Regions from separate parts of the Rhizobium changzhiense genome, predicted to be linked through region 1. Evidence: riboswitches for the same ligand, from Rfam matches in the RefSeq annotation. Region 1 holds a riboswitch; each other region holds the start of a gene.
The links. Region 1 has a riboswitch for cobalamin ahead of G9X68_RS14605 (ABC transporter substrate-binding protein). Riboswitches for the same ligand answer to the same signal wherever they lie in the genome.
Positions count from the first base shown of each region.

Region 2: linked by a shared signal. The riboswitch ahead of nrdH (glutaredoxin-like protein NrdH) and the one ahead of G9X68_RS14605 (ABC transporter substrate-binding protein) in region 1 are both predicted to bind cobalamin.
Region 3: linked by a shared signal. The riboswitch ahead of bluB (5,6-dimethylbenzimidazole synthase) and the one ahead of G9X68_RS14605 (ABC transporter substrate-binding protein) in region 1 are both predicted to bind cobalamin.
Region 4: linked by a shared signal. The riboswitch ahead of cobU (bifunctional adenosylcobinamide kinase/adenosylcobinamide-phosphate guanylyltransferase) and the one ahead of G9X68_RS14605 (ABC transporter substrate-binding protein) in region 1 are both predicted to bind cobalamin.

Region 1 is NZ_JABFCQ010000002.1:1,064,544-1,067,747, reverse strand. Features, by position in the region: gene G9X68_RS14620 (tetratricopeptide repeat protein) at 1-147, opposite strand, end outside; gene G9X68_RS14615 (hypothetical protein) at 239-787, opposite strand; gene G9X68_RS14610 (TetR/AcrR family transcriptional regulator) at 784-1,419, opposite strand; cobalamin riboswitch at 1,564-1,819, shown strand; gene G9X68_RS14605 (ABC transporter substrate-binding protein) at 1,998-3,014, shown strand; gene G9X68_RS14600 (FecCD family ABC transporter permease) at 3,020-3,204, shown strand, end outside.
Region 2 is NZ_JABFCQ010000013.1:11,472-14,675, forward strand. Features, by position in the region: gene G9X68_RS31495 (heavy metal translocating P-type ATPase) at 1-461, shown strand, start outside; cobalamin riboswitch at 862-1,087, shown strand; gene nrdH (glutaredoxin-like protein NrdH) at 1,367-1,588, shown strand; gene nrdI (class Ib ribonucleoside-diphosphate reductase assembly flavoprotein NrdI) at 1,601-2,005, shown strand; gene nrdE (class 1b ribonucleoside-diphosphate reductase subunit alpha) at 1,984-3,204, shown strand, end outside.
Region 3 is NZ_JABFCQ010000002.1:708,007-711,210, reverse strand. Features, by position in the region: gene G9X68_RS12850 (methyl-accepting chemotaxis protein) at 1-800, opposite strand, end outside; cobalamin riboswitch at 1,167-1,354, shown strand; gene bluB (5,6-dimethylbenzimidazole synthase) at 1,397-2,083, shown strand; gene G9X68_RS12840 (SDR family NAD(P)-dependent oxidoreductase) at 2,235-2,981, shown strand; gene G9X68_RS12835 (DUF2865 domain-containing protein) at 3,098-3,204, opposite strand, start outside.
Region 4 is NZ_JABFCQ010000002.1:863,811-867,014, forward strand. Features, by position in the region: gene cobW (cobalamin biosynthesis protein CobW) at 1-974, opposite strand, end outside; gene cobU (bifunctional adenosylcobinamide kinase/adenosylcobinamide-phosphate guanylyltransferase) at 979-1,488, opposite strand; cobalamin riboswitch at 1,866-2,262, opposite strand; gene G9X68_RS13620 (chloride channel protein) at 2,522-3,204, shown strand, end outside.

The DNA of each region.
Region 1 (3,204 bases):
GCCTTCTGCTTTATCGCGGGTGACACCTTCACCGCGTGCGGTCATGTGGCCCAATTCAAATTGTGCTTGCGCATCGCCTTTCTCGGCTGCTTGGCGAATTGCGTCTATCCTTGCGGCGGCGAGATCGGCGCTATCCGGATTGCTCATTGCTACATCAAACCTCGTTGAAATCGGTGGCGCCAAAGCTATGTCGGGCGCCAGCCTTCCGCAATCCGTCGTGACGCAGATCCGGCAACGACTACGCCCGCGGATGCCCCAGCGCTTTTTCCAGCACGCCAGGCGGCAGCTTCTGCGCGAGGGCATCGCCAAGCTTTGCCTCGAGGTCGCGCAATTTGCCGTCGAGCGAGGGGAGACCCAAGGGGCCGAAGGCTTCGATGTAACGATCGGCGTCACCCTTTGCCAGGAATTCGACCAGGATGTTGCCTTCGACCCAGAGCTTGACGATCCGGAAGAGGCCGGTTTCCACCTGCTCGGCGCGCCAACCTTCGCCGATGGCGACAGCCTCGATCGCGGCGGCATCCACTGCCGCGCTGACCAGTACATGGGCGGTCACCGGCTCGAAGGTGGCGGGGCGCTGGCGGATACCGAGCGGCGCGTCCGGATCGAAGACTGCGGTGGCGGGCAGGATCTCGAGGAAGGAGCCTTGCGTATCGCCTGATACGACGAGCCAGGCACTATATGGAAAGGGCGGGGTCGGCGGCCGCAGCGCGGTCGCCTCCATAAGTTCCGCCAGCACGCGGGCGACGCGACCGGGATCGCGCGCGCCGAACGACATGTGATGAATCATCGCGCGTCTCCTTCCATTGTTGCCGGCTGGCGGCCCTCGGGTCCGCGGGAAAGCCGGCGGGCATCATCGATCAGGGCCTGCACGGCCCATTGCGCGGCCTTCGCGGCTTCAGCGCCCGACAGGCTCCAGTTATCTTTCATGCTCTCCCATCCCGAAGCCGAGCAGAGGGCTGTCACAGCGGCGAGCAGATGCTGGGCATCTTCTGAGGGAATCGTCCCGGTGACATCGCGCAGCGCGATCGAAAACTTCTCGCGCCGCGCTTTGGCATGGGCGAGCCGCACCGCGCGGCCATGGGGATTGTGCAGCATGGCTCTCACCAGCGGCTCGTCGCGGTCGAAGGCAGAAAAGAGCTCGGGAATATGCGCCACCACTTGCTCAGGCGAAGCCGGCAGCGCCGGCACGGAGATCAGCGCATTGACCCAGTGCCAGAACGCGCCGAGCAGCGTCTCCTTGTTGGCGAAATAGCGATAGAGCGTGCGCTGCGGCACGCCGGACTGGCGGGCGACAAGATCGAAGGTGACCTCGTCGCTACCGGCGCGCAACAGGGCGGCAAGACCTTCCATGATGCGGTCCTGCGTGATGGTCGCCAACTCTTCGCGGGCCGTGGGGCGAGGCGGTGTCACTTTATTCATGGCAGTATTAATGCCATAATGGCAGCATTACTGTCAAGCGTCTTTTGGCAACCGGCGGTTTGCGCGGTGAAGGCGACTGAAGCCTATTTATCGGTGAGGCGGCACAATGGGCGGGGAATAGTTATTGACGCCGGGTGGGCAGGCGACGTAATTGGGCGCGACGGTTCCCTGAAGATGACTCCAAGGGGATTAATAGGGAACACGGTGAGGACGACCCAGCAGGGACCGAGACCGTGGCTGCCCCCGCAACTGTAAGCGGATTGTCGATCATCTCAGGAGTGGCCAGCGACTGGCCATCTCTGAAGGGCTCATGGCCCTGCCACTGCGAGATATCGCGGGAAGGAGGATGAAACGACGGATATCCGCAAGCCAGGAGACCTGCCGTCAATCACGATCCAATCAACCGGGCGGGGATGCCCGGACAAGGAAGAGATATGATTGACCTGCTGAACCTTCGCCGAATTCGGGCATGCATCCGTCTCGATTGGGCCTCCTGCGGCTAGTGCACGCCTAAGCGTGCTTTCGGTCCGCGCACATGCGCGGAACAGCCGTGATTTTTCCCTTCATCGAGGTTTTCCATGCGCCAGATTCTCGCCACCATAACATTCGCCTTCGGGCTCGCCGGCCTTGCGGCACCCAGCCTTGCCGCGACCCGATATCCGTTGACCATCACCAATTGCGGCCAGCAGGTGACATTCCAGAAGGCGCCCGCCAGGATCGTTTCAATCGGCCAGGGCATGACCGAAGTACTCTTCTCGCTCGGCCTTGCCGACAAGATCATTGGTACGGCCGTCTGGGTCGGACCTATCCTGCCGCAATATGCCGAGGCCAACAGCAAGATCAAACGTCTCGCCGACAATGATCCGAGCTTCGAATCCGTCGTCGGGCAGGAGCCGGACCTGGTGACGGCCGAGTTCGAATGGCATGTCGGCGCCCAGGGGTCCGTCGGCAAGCGGGAGCAGTTCAAGGATCTCGGGATCAATACCTATCTCGCGCCGGCCGATTGCGTCGCCAAGGTCAACACCGATGGCGGCGACGGCGTGCGTCGGGAACTGTTCACGATGGAGCTGATCTACCGAGAGATCGCCGAGCTCTCGGAGGTGTTCGACGTGAAGGAGCGCGGCGATGCGCTGATTTCCGAGCTGAAGGAGCGCGAGGCGGATGCCGTCGCTTCGATATCGGGCGCCTCGGGCAAGATCCTGCCCGTCGTCTTCTGGTTCTCCAGCAAGGAGGTCAACGGCGACGCCTTCATTGCCGGCAAGAACAGCGCGCCTGCCTATATCCTGAAGACGATCGGTGCGAAGAACGTCGTCACCACGGAAGAGGAATGGCCGCTGGTCGGTTGGGAAACCATCGCCCAGGCGAACCCTGCCGTGATCGTGCTCGCAACCATGGACCGCCGCCGTTACGCCGCTGACGATCCCAAGGTCAAGGTCGATTTCCTCGAAAACGATCCTGTGACCAAGGAACTGGACGCGGTCAAAAACAAACACTTCGTGATGATGGACGCGCTGTCGATGAACCCGACGATCCGCACGATCGACGGTATCGAGACATTGGCGAACGGCATCAAGTCCTTCGGCCTGGCGCAGTGAAGGCAATGTCGCTCAGGCAACAGGGATGGTGGGCGCTTGGCGCGCTCACCATTGCGGCACTTCTCCTGCTCGTGATGATGATCAGTCTTGCCGTTTCCATCGGCGAGATCGCGATCCCGCTTGCGACCACGGCGGAGGCGGTTTCGAACCGGCTGTTCGGAACGAATTTCGAACTCAGCCGCATCCACCA
Region 2 (3,204 bases), on a different contig from region 1:
TGACCGGCGACAACAAGCGGACGGCGGCGGCCGTCGCCGGCATGCTCGGCATCGACTGGCGCGGCGAGATGATGCCGGAGGACAAGCAGCGGGTGGTCGGCGAATTGAAGCGCCAGGGCTTTGTCGTCGCCAAGGTCGGCGACGGCATCAACGACGCGCCGGCGCTGGCGGCTGCCGATATCGGCATCGCCATGGGCGGCGGCACCGATGTGGCGCTGGAGACGGCGGATGCCGCCGTGCTGCATGGACGCGTCGGCGACGTGGCGCGGATGATTGAACTGTCCAAACGCACGATGCGCAATATCCTGCAGAATATCACCATCGCACTCGGGCTGAAGGCGGTGTTTCTGGTGACGACGATCGCCGGCATCACCGGGCTCTGGCCGGCGATCCTCGCCGATACCGGCGCCACCGTGCTGGTGACGATCAATGCGCTCAGGCTGCTTCGAGTAAAGGGATGAATGTTTTCCCGATGGCGGTCTGAAGGCCGACGATTCGGGCGAAAATCGCCGAGCCGGTCATCAATTGGGTCGGCTCTCAGTTTGTTGACAAAGTCTTCTCCGTCATGCTCGGCCTTGTGCCGAGCATCTGACCACTGCAATTGCTTGACTGGAAACCATTTATTTTCAGATGCTTAATTGACCGGCGCAGATCCTCGGCATAAGGCCGAGGATGACGTCGCGGGTTTTGCAGTCTGCAGCTTGGGAGCCGGCTGCAGGCCGGCTCTCGTTGTTCAGGCCTTCTCCACAGCTCGTTTTTCTTAAGCTTTCGTTATCCCTGTTTTTCACAGGAATGTAGCGATTTCAAACCTGCCGTAACGCAATGCACCAACCATCCGTTGACGCGAATTTGGATTGGCGTACTATATCTAGTGTTCGAGGTTCCATCGATTCGTAGGGATTGATGGCTAAGACGGGAATTCGGTGCGCTTCGCCATCATGGCGCGGCAATGCCGGAGCTGCCCCCGCAACTGTAAGCGGCGAGCAACTGTCCGATTTCAGGTCACTGGAGCATGATGCTCCGGGAAGGCTGGGGCAGGGTGCTTTGACCCGTGAGCCAGGAGACCTGCCTTGAACGAAACGTCCACGGGCGGGGTGTCCGGAAGGTCGCGTTGCATGGCTGCGGGAATGTCCGCATCGCGTTTCGCAGGCCCGAACCTCCGCCCCGAAACCTTCGCATTGAGCCACTTCGGGGTGAAGTCATGTTAGTATCTCAGTTCAGGCCGCCACCCGCACCAGGTAGAGGGCGGATTACGCCCAGCGGCTGAACGAGCCGCATAGTTCAATTCATCAGAGAATTTTTCGACGGATATCGACAGATTTCCGATCGATGTCTTGCGCCCAATCGCGTCGTCACGAGGAATATCATGACTATTACCGTCTACAGCAAGCCTGCCTGTGTCCAGTGCACTGCCACCTACCGCGCCCTCGACCGTCTGGGCGTCGATTATGACATCGTCGATATTTCGCAGGATGCCGAAGCGCTCGATCGCGTCCGCAGCCTCGGCTACGTGCAGGCTCCCGTCGTCATCGCCGGCGAGCAGCATTGGGCGGGTTTTCGCCCCGACATGATCAGCGCGCTTTCCTGATCGAGAAAAGCGATGGGCCTGATCGTCTACTATTCCAGCCGGTCCGAGAATACCCATCGGTTCGTCGCCAAGCTCGGATTGCGCGCGGCGCGCATTCCGGCAGGTGGCGCAGACGCGTTCCATATCCGCGAACCCTTCGTGCTGATCGTGCCGACCTATAGCGGCGACGGCGGCAAGGGGGCCGTTCCCAAGCAGGTGATCCGTTTCCTCAACGATGCGGAAAACCGAGGACACATCCGGGGCGTGATTGCCGCGGGCAACAGCAATTTCGGCGAGACATACGGGCTCGCCGGCGACGTGGTTTCGCAGAAATGCCAGGTGCCGTACCTTTACAGGTTCGAGTTGCTGGGCACGGCAGACGACGTCGCCAACGTCAAACACGGAATGGAACGGTTTTGGACACGGGAACAACTCTGACGCGGGATGCGGGCGCAAAACCGCATCACACTGTTGCTCGGCCCGCCGGGGAAAGGCTGCCGAAGGCAGCAGAAACCCTCGACTATCACGCGCTGAACGCGATGCTGAACCTCTATGACGATGAGGGGCGGATCCAGCTCGACAAGGATCGAATGGCTGCCAAGCAATATTTCCTGCAGCATGTGAACCAGAACACGGTGTTCTTCCACAATCTAAGGGAAAAGCTCGATTACCTCGTCACCGAGGGTTATTACGAGCAGGAGGTTCTCGACCAGTATTCCTTCAATTTCGTGCGGGATCTGTTCGACCAGGCCTATGCCAAGAAATTCCGTTTCCCGACCTTCCTCGGCGCCTTCAAATATTACACCAGCTATACGCTGAAGACTTTCGACGGAAAGCGCTATCTCGAGCGCTATGAGGACCGCATCTGCATGGTGGCGCTGGCGCTGGCGCGCGGCGACGAGGGCTTGGCCCGCGACATGGTCGATGAGATCATTTCCGGCCGTTTCCAGCCGGCGACGCCGACCTTCCTCAATGCCGGCAAGAAGCAGCGCGGCGAGCTGGTTTCCTGCTTCCTGCTGCGCGTCGAGGATAATATGGAATCGATCGGCCGGTCGATCAATTCGGCGCTGCAATTGTCGAAGCGCGGCGGCGGCGTGGCGCTGTCGCTGACGAATATCCGCGAGGCGGGCGCGCCGATCAAGCATATCGAGAACCAGTCCTCGGGCATCATCCCTGTCATGAAGCTGCTCGAAGACAGTTTCTCCTATGCCAACCAGCTCGGGGCGCGGCAGGGGGCGGGTGCGGTCTATCTCAACGCCCATCACCCCGACATCATGCGCTTCCTCGATACCAAGCGCGAAAATGCCGACGAGAAGATCCGCATCAAGACGCTGTCGCTCGGCGTCGTCGTGCCCGATATCACCTTTGAGCTCGCCAAGAACAACGAGGATATGTACCTGTTCTCGCCCTATGACGTGGAGCGCGTCTATGGCGTGCCCTTCACCGAGATTTCGGTGACGGAAAAGTACCGCGAGATGGCGGACGATGCCCGTATCTCCAAGAAGAAGATCAAGGCGCGCGAATTCTTCCAGGTGCTCGCCGAAATCCAGTTCGAGAGCGGCTACCCCTACATCATGTTCGAGGACACGGTGAACCGGGCGAACCCGATCGCCGGGCGTATTTCGATGAGCAATCTC
Region 3 (3,204 bases), 360 kb from region 1:
TCGGCATCGAGCGAAGCGCTCTGCTCGGCAGCGGCCTGCTCCCTTTCGACCTTCGCAATCGCCTCGTGGCGGAAAACTTCCAAGGCACGCGCCAGAAAGCCGATCTCGTCGCCATTTTCCTTGTAGGTGACGGGAGAAGCCAGATCGCCTTTCTGCAAGGCGCTGATCCGTTCGCTGATGATCCGGATCGGCCGGCCAACGAGGCTGCGCATGGCAAGAAGGAAGGCGATGACGGCCAAGGCGGTGATCACGAACTGCGTGAGCAGCGAAACGAGAACCTTCTGCTTGACTTCGGAAGCGATTTTTTCGACGGACCAGTTGGTGACGATATAACCGGTGATCTTGCCTGACTTGTCCAGCGGGAGCGGCGCGGTAATCGTCACCACGCCGGCAGATAACCCGCCGTCATCGATGGTCGTCTTTTCCGGCTTCGCACTCAGGCCTTTCGCCAGATCCGCCGGTGCGGGCAGACCGTTGATGCCGTCCCGTGTCCAGGTGTCGACGGCGGCAGGCTCCGCGTTGAATGCGGCGAATTGCACAAGATCGAGCGAGGGGTCGTCGCGATAGAGCGAATAAGCCTCGCGAACGGCGTTCGCCTTCCCCCATTTCACGCCGCCGGCGGCTAGCGAGGCAAACTGCTCCGCATCCTTGGACCAGTTGGCCTTGGCGCCATCGATCAATGCCCGGGTTTCGTACATCCACGTATAGGTGGCGAAAGCGGAAATGCCGCAGAGGTTGACGGCAACGATAATCGCCGCCAGCTTGGCTGTCAGAGGCATCGTTTTCAAAAATTGGAACATTCCGCGGCGGCCTAGAATTGCGGCTCAGTCGGACATGTTCCCGACCGGCGTCTCAATACGGGCATCGACGCTGACGGTCACATCACGAGCGCTCATGCCCATGTCCTGATAGCGACCCAAAACGCGCAAAACGCAGTGTGTATTTGATATGTGAATAAATCATAAAGTAGAAGGGATGTCGGAGCACACGCGTGTTATTTCGCTATCACGCCCATTGGAGATCTGCCTCGCCCCGCTGGGGAGAAGAGGTAGGTCGCGCGTCCGTGTTCCCTACGCCTCGGCCGAAGAAAAGAGACAGATGGCACCGCTTGGCGCGCGGCTAGAATCAACCATCTGGTTCGCGGCTTGCCGCCGCGCCGGTTTGCTGAAATAGATGCGCCGTCAGGTGCCCGCCGGTAAGGCGGGAGAATCGGGAATCCGGTGCAAGGCCGGAACGTGCCCAACGCTGTAAGGCCTACGTTTGCCGCTTCATCTCGCCACTGGCTTCTCGCCGGGAAGGCTGCGGCAGACGGATGACGCCGAGTCAGAAGACCGGCCTGACTAGATAGACCGATCCGCGCGGACGGCGGAGCGGTTGCGTTGTTGGGGATTTGACGATGCGACCCTTTGATGAGGATGCCCTTTCGGCGGCGTCCGGTTTTTCCTTGGCCGAACGCGAGGCCGTCTATCATGCGATCATGACGCGGCGCGACGTTCGCAGCCAGTTCCTGCCCGATCCCTTGCCGGATGACCTTGTGCGGCGGCTGCTGACGGCAGCCCATCATGCACCCTCCGTCGGCTTCATGCAGCCGTGGAATTTCATTCTGGTGAAAAGTGCCGCTGTCCGGACGCGCGTCCGGGATGCCTTCGCGAGCGCCAACGACGAGGCGGCGCTGATGTTTGCCGGCGAGCGGCGGCAGGCCTACCGCGCCCTCAAGCTTGAAGGTATCGTCGAGGCGCCGCTCGGCATATGCGTGACCTGCGATCCCACCCGCAGCGGCAGCGTCGTGCTGGGGCGCACGCACAATTCCAGGATGGATAGCTATTCCACAGTCTGCGCCATCCAGAATCTCTGGCTTGCGGCGCGGGCGGAAGGGGTCGGCATCGGCTGGGTCAGCATTTTTCGCGACGGCGACCTGAGAACAATTCTCGGCATACCCGAGCATATCGAGGTGGTCGCCTGGCTCTGTGCCGGTTTCGTCGATCGCCTCTATGACGAGCCGGAACTCTCCGTCAAAGGCTGGCGGCAGCGGCTGCCGCTCGATGAACTCGTCTTCTACGATGGATGGGGACTGAACACCTAAAGCGCGTCGCGATCTTTCGATGCCGGTATCGCCGACGCCGTGCGAGGCCGAGTGATATCTTTATTCCTGACCTTCATATCGATACGCTGAAAGCGAAATCCCGGAACTAGATATTCGGCTATCTGCGGCTCAATCGGAGGATAACGGCCCAATGAACATGATCGACTTGAAGGAGCGGATCATCGTGATCACAGGCGGTGCGCGCGGCATCGGCTATGCTATCGCAGAGCGCGTCATCCAGTCTGGTGGCAAGGTGGCCATCTGGGACCTGAACGAAAACCTGGCGAAGGACAGCGCTTCCGCTCTCGGATCCGGTACGGTCGCTTTCGGCGTCAACGTCGCAGATCCCGTATCAGTGAAAAACGCGGCGGCGACGACCGAAGAGATTTTTGGCCGTATCGACGGGCTCGTCAATTCCGCCGGGATTACCGGTCCGGTAAAGCCCGCGATCGAATACGATGTCAGCGAGTGGAAAGACGTCATCGATGTCTGCCTCACGGGAACCTTCAATTGTTGCCGGCACGTCGTTCCAGTCATGTTAAAGCGCGACTACGGGCGGATCGTGAACATCTCCTCGGTTGCGGGCAAGGAAGGAAATCCGAACATCGCCGCCTACAGCGCAGCGAAAGCTGGTGTGCTGGGCTTCACCAAGTCTCTTGGCAAGGAACTCGCAAAGACGGGAATCGCCGTGAACGCGGTAACGCCGACCACCGCAAAGACACCTATATTGGACGGGCTGACACCCGAGTTTATCGAATATATGCGCGTCCGCATTCCGCGCGATCGTTTCGTTGAACTTGGTGAGATCGCTTCGATGGTCGTCTGGCTGCTCTCCGAAGAGAATTCCTTCACGACCGCATCGACGTTCGACCTGAGCGGCGGTCGTACGACCTACTGACCATGCTCAAGCGACCCGCATTCACATCCCGCCGAATGTTCACGTGACATCGCCGCATCTCATGCACCCTGGCACAACGTCGCTATGGTTCCGCCGCCGCTGTTCCAGCTGTTCAATCACTGCTGCTGTTGCGGCTGCGGGCCCGGCGTTGCCGGGTTGGCGAGGTCGATCGAGCCTTGATCGCCGGCCAGAAACTGCGGACCGACCTGACGGACGCGGTTCT
Region 4 (3,204 bases), 200 kb from region 1:
AGGCGCGTGGCGCGTCTTTCACCAGGTGCCCAGGCGCGGTCGAAATAGTGGTCGATGCGGCTGCCGACGGCCTGGATCTGCAGGCGCATCGGCTTGCCTGACACATCGACAAAGCCCTTGAGGCGCAGCACGTCATGCGCAGCGATGATCGTCTTCAGCGACTCGATAAAGCCGGCGGGATCGGCAACCGGGCCGAGATCGACGACGAAGCTGTCGAATTCATCATGGTCGTGCGGCGCACCGTCTTCATGCTCCAGCTCGTGATGCGACTTGCGATTGGCGACATCGTCCTCCGTGCCGATGCCGAGGCCGAGCAGGATGCCGGCCGACACCTCGCCATTCCTCGCTTCGATCATCACGGGTTTGCGCGCCGTGCGGGAGGCGACCTCGTTGCGCACCCTGATAAGGCCGGCAGCGTCGATCAAGTCTGTCTTGTTGAGCACGATGAGATCGGCGCAGGTGAGCTGATCCTCGAACAGTTCCTCGATCGGGCTTTCGTGATCGAGCGATTCATCTTCGGCACGGCGCGCGTCGACGGCATCATGATCGTCGGCAAAGCGGCCAGCGGCAACAGCCGCGCTGTCGACCACCGTGATGACGCCGTCGACGGTCACCTGGGTGCGAATGTCGGGCCAGTTGAAGGCGGCGACCAGCGGCTGCGGCAGGGCGAGACCGGAAGTCTCGATGACGATATGGTCGGGCCGCTGTTCGCGCTCGAGCAGCTTCGTCATCGTCGGAATGAAGTCGTCGGCGACGGTGCAGCAGATGCAGCCGTTGGTGAGTTCGATGATGTCGTCCTCGGTGCAATTCTCCGCACCGCAGCCCTTCAGCACGTCGCCGTCGACGCCAAGATCGCCGAACTCGTTGATAATCAGCGCAATCTTCTTGCCGCCGGCATTGGTGAGCAGGTTGCGGATCATCGTCGTCTTGCCGGCACCGAGGAAGCCGGTGATCACGGTTGCGGGAATCTTCATTAACTTAACCCTTCATTTTCAGCGGCAGGCCTGCCGCGATGAAATAGACCTCAGTGGCTTTCGCCGCGATCGATTGGTGCAGCCGGCCGGCATGATCGCGAAAATCCCGCGCCATGCGATTATCCGGCACGATGCCGAGACCGACCTCGTTGGAAACGAAAACGAGCCGCGCCTTCGCGGCGGACAGGAAATCGGCAAGCGCGGCAAATTCCGCCGCCATGTCGCGCTCCTCGATCATCAGATTGGTGACCCAGAGCGTCAGGCAATCGATCAGCACGATGCGCCCTTCGCCGTCGATGGCAGTGAGCTTGCCGACGAGATCGATCGGCTCTTCATGCGTTGTCCAGGACGGACCCCGATCGGCCTTGTGCTGGACGATGCGCGCCTGCATCTCCTCGTCCCAGGCGCGGCCGGTCGCGAGATAGTGGCGGTCGAGGCCGGTTGCCGTGACGAGGGATTCGGCGAAACGGGATTTGCCGGAGCGGGCGCCGCCGAGGATGAAGGTGGCGGCCATACTCAAACGCCCCTCAGGGAGAGGGCGTAGCCGTGGCCTGTTCCGAATGCACCTTTCTCGGCTAATGAGGGTGTGACACCCCCCTCTGTCCTGCCGGACATCTCCCCCACAGGGGGGGAGATTGAATCGCCGAGAGCTTTTCTCCAAACAATTGATGTAGGACGACGGTCGTGCTGCTTGCCGATCTCCCTCCTTGTGGGGGAGATGTCCGGCAGGACAGAGGGGGGTACCCAGCATTCGACAAAAGCGGCCGAAAACATTCCTCTTGCAGCGCTGCTTGGAGGCGTGGCGTGCGCCGCACCAGGCCGCGCCGAATTCAATCGTTCAGCCAAGACAACCTCCGTGCTGGCAACGGGCATAGTGCCCAGGTGTGGGCTTCTCGCCCGGCACGCATGGCAGGTCTCCTGGCTCGCGGTTATCGGCCGCGATCGGGGCAGACCGGAAACCGGTCGCCCTGATCGCGCCAGCGGATCATCCTCGCCTTCCCGGCTGCATCAGTGAAAAGGTGGACGATTCGTAGACTTGAGAGGCGTCCGACCCCGGTTGATCACCATGCATATCCAGTGGCTTTTCCGGCATGTCGCCCATCCCGCCCGCTTGCATGATTGCAAGCCGCCGGCCGGAAGGGCCTGATGCCGGATGGAAGACCCTGACCGCTCTACAGTCGCGGGGTCGGCTGTGATGAAGGCGCCCGGCTTGGGTCCGCCCCGTCACATTCCCTCTTCATCCGGAAGGGCGCTACACCGATCCGGAACCATCCGTTATGTCAGGATGGTCAGTCGACCATCCGTTATCGGGATGGTTAGGCAAGCGCAGGGATGAAGTCAACCGGCCTTGGCGGCCGCCCGATGGCTGGCCCTGCGGCGTGACCACCCAAACACGACTTACCCTACCTAAAATATCGTCATTTATCAGAGACTTACGTCACCGAAATTTATTCAAACCGCCGGCTTTTCGCCGCAATTGCATCGCAAGCGGACTGCGCGACCATCTCTGCCCTTGACCGGGCCTCTCCCCGCCTAGTTGTCTAGCCATGCTTATGAAATTGGATCGGCGCCGTTTTCGTGCGCTGCGTGTATTCTTCGATCCGGGACGCCTGCGGGCTCTGACCCGGCGCAGCGAGGTCGGCCTGTCGCTGGCGGGCGCCGTCGTCGGCGTCATCTCGGGTCTCGCCGTCACCGGCATGAGCTACGTCTCCAACGAGCTGCATCAGCTGGTCTTCGGCATCGCCGACAGCGAAAGGTTGAGCTCGTCCGAGATCGACAACAAGCTGCTGCTGCTCACCGCCCCCGTCATCGGCGGCGCCCTGCTCGGCCTGCTGCTTTTCGTGCTGGCGAAACGGCGCAAGAAGCCGATGGTCGACCCAATTGAGGCCAATGCGCTGCATGGCGGCCGCCTGTCCCTGACCGACAGCATCATCGTTGCCGTGCAAAACCTGATCTCCAACGGTTTCGGCGCCTCGGTCGGCCTGGAGGCCGGCTATACCCAGCTTGCCGCCGGACTCGCTTCCAAATTCGGTCTGAAGCTGCAGCTTCGCCGCTCGGACCTGCGCACCCTCGTCGGCTGCGGCGCGGCGGGCGCCATCGCCGCCGCCTTCAACGCGCCGTTGACCGGCGCCTTCTATGCTTTCGAGCTGATCATCGGCACCTATACGATCGTCTCGCTGACCCCGGTCGTCGTCTCTGCCCTTGTCTCCACCCTGATCGCAAGGCTGCT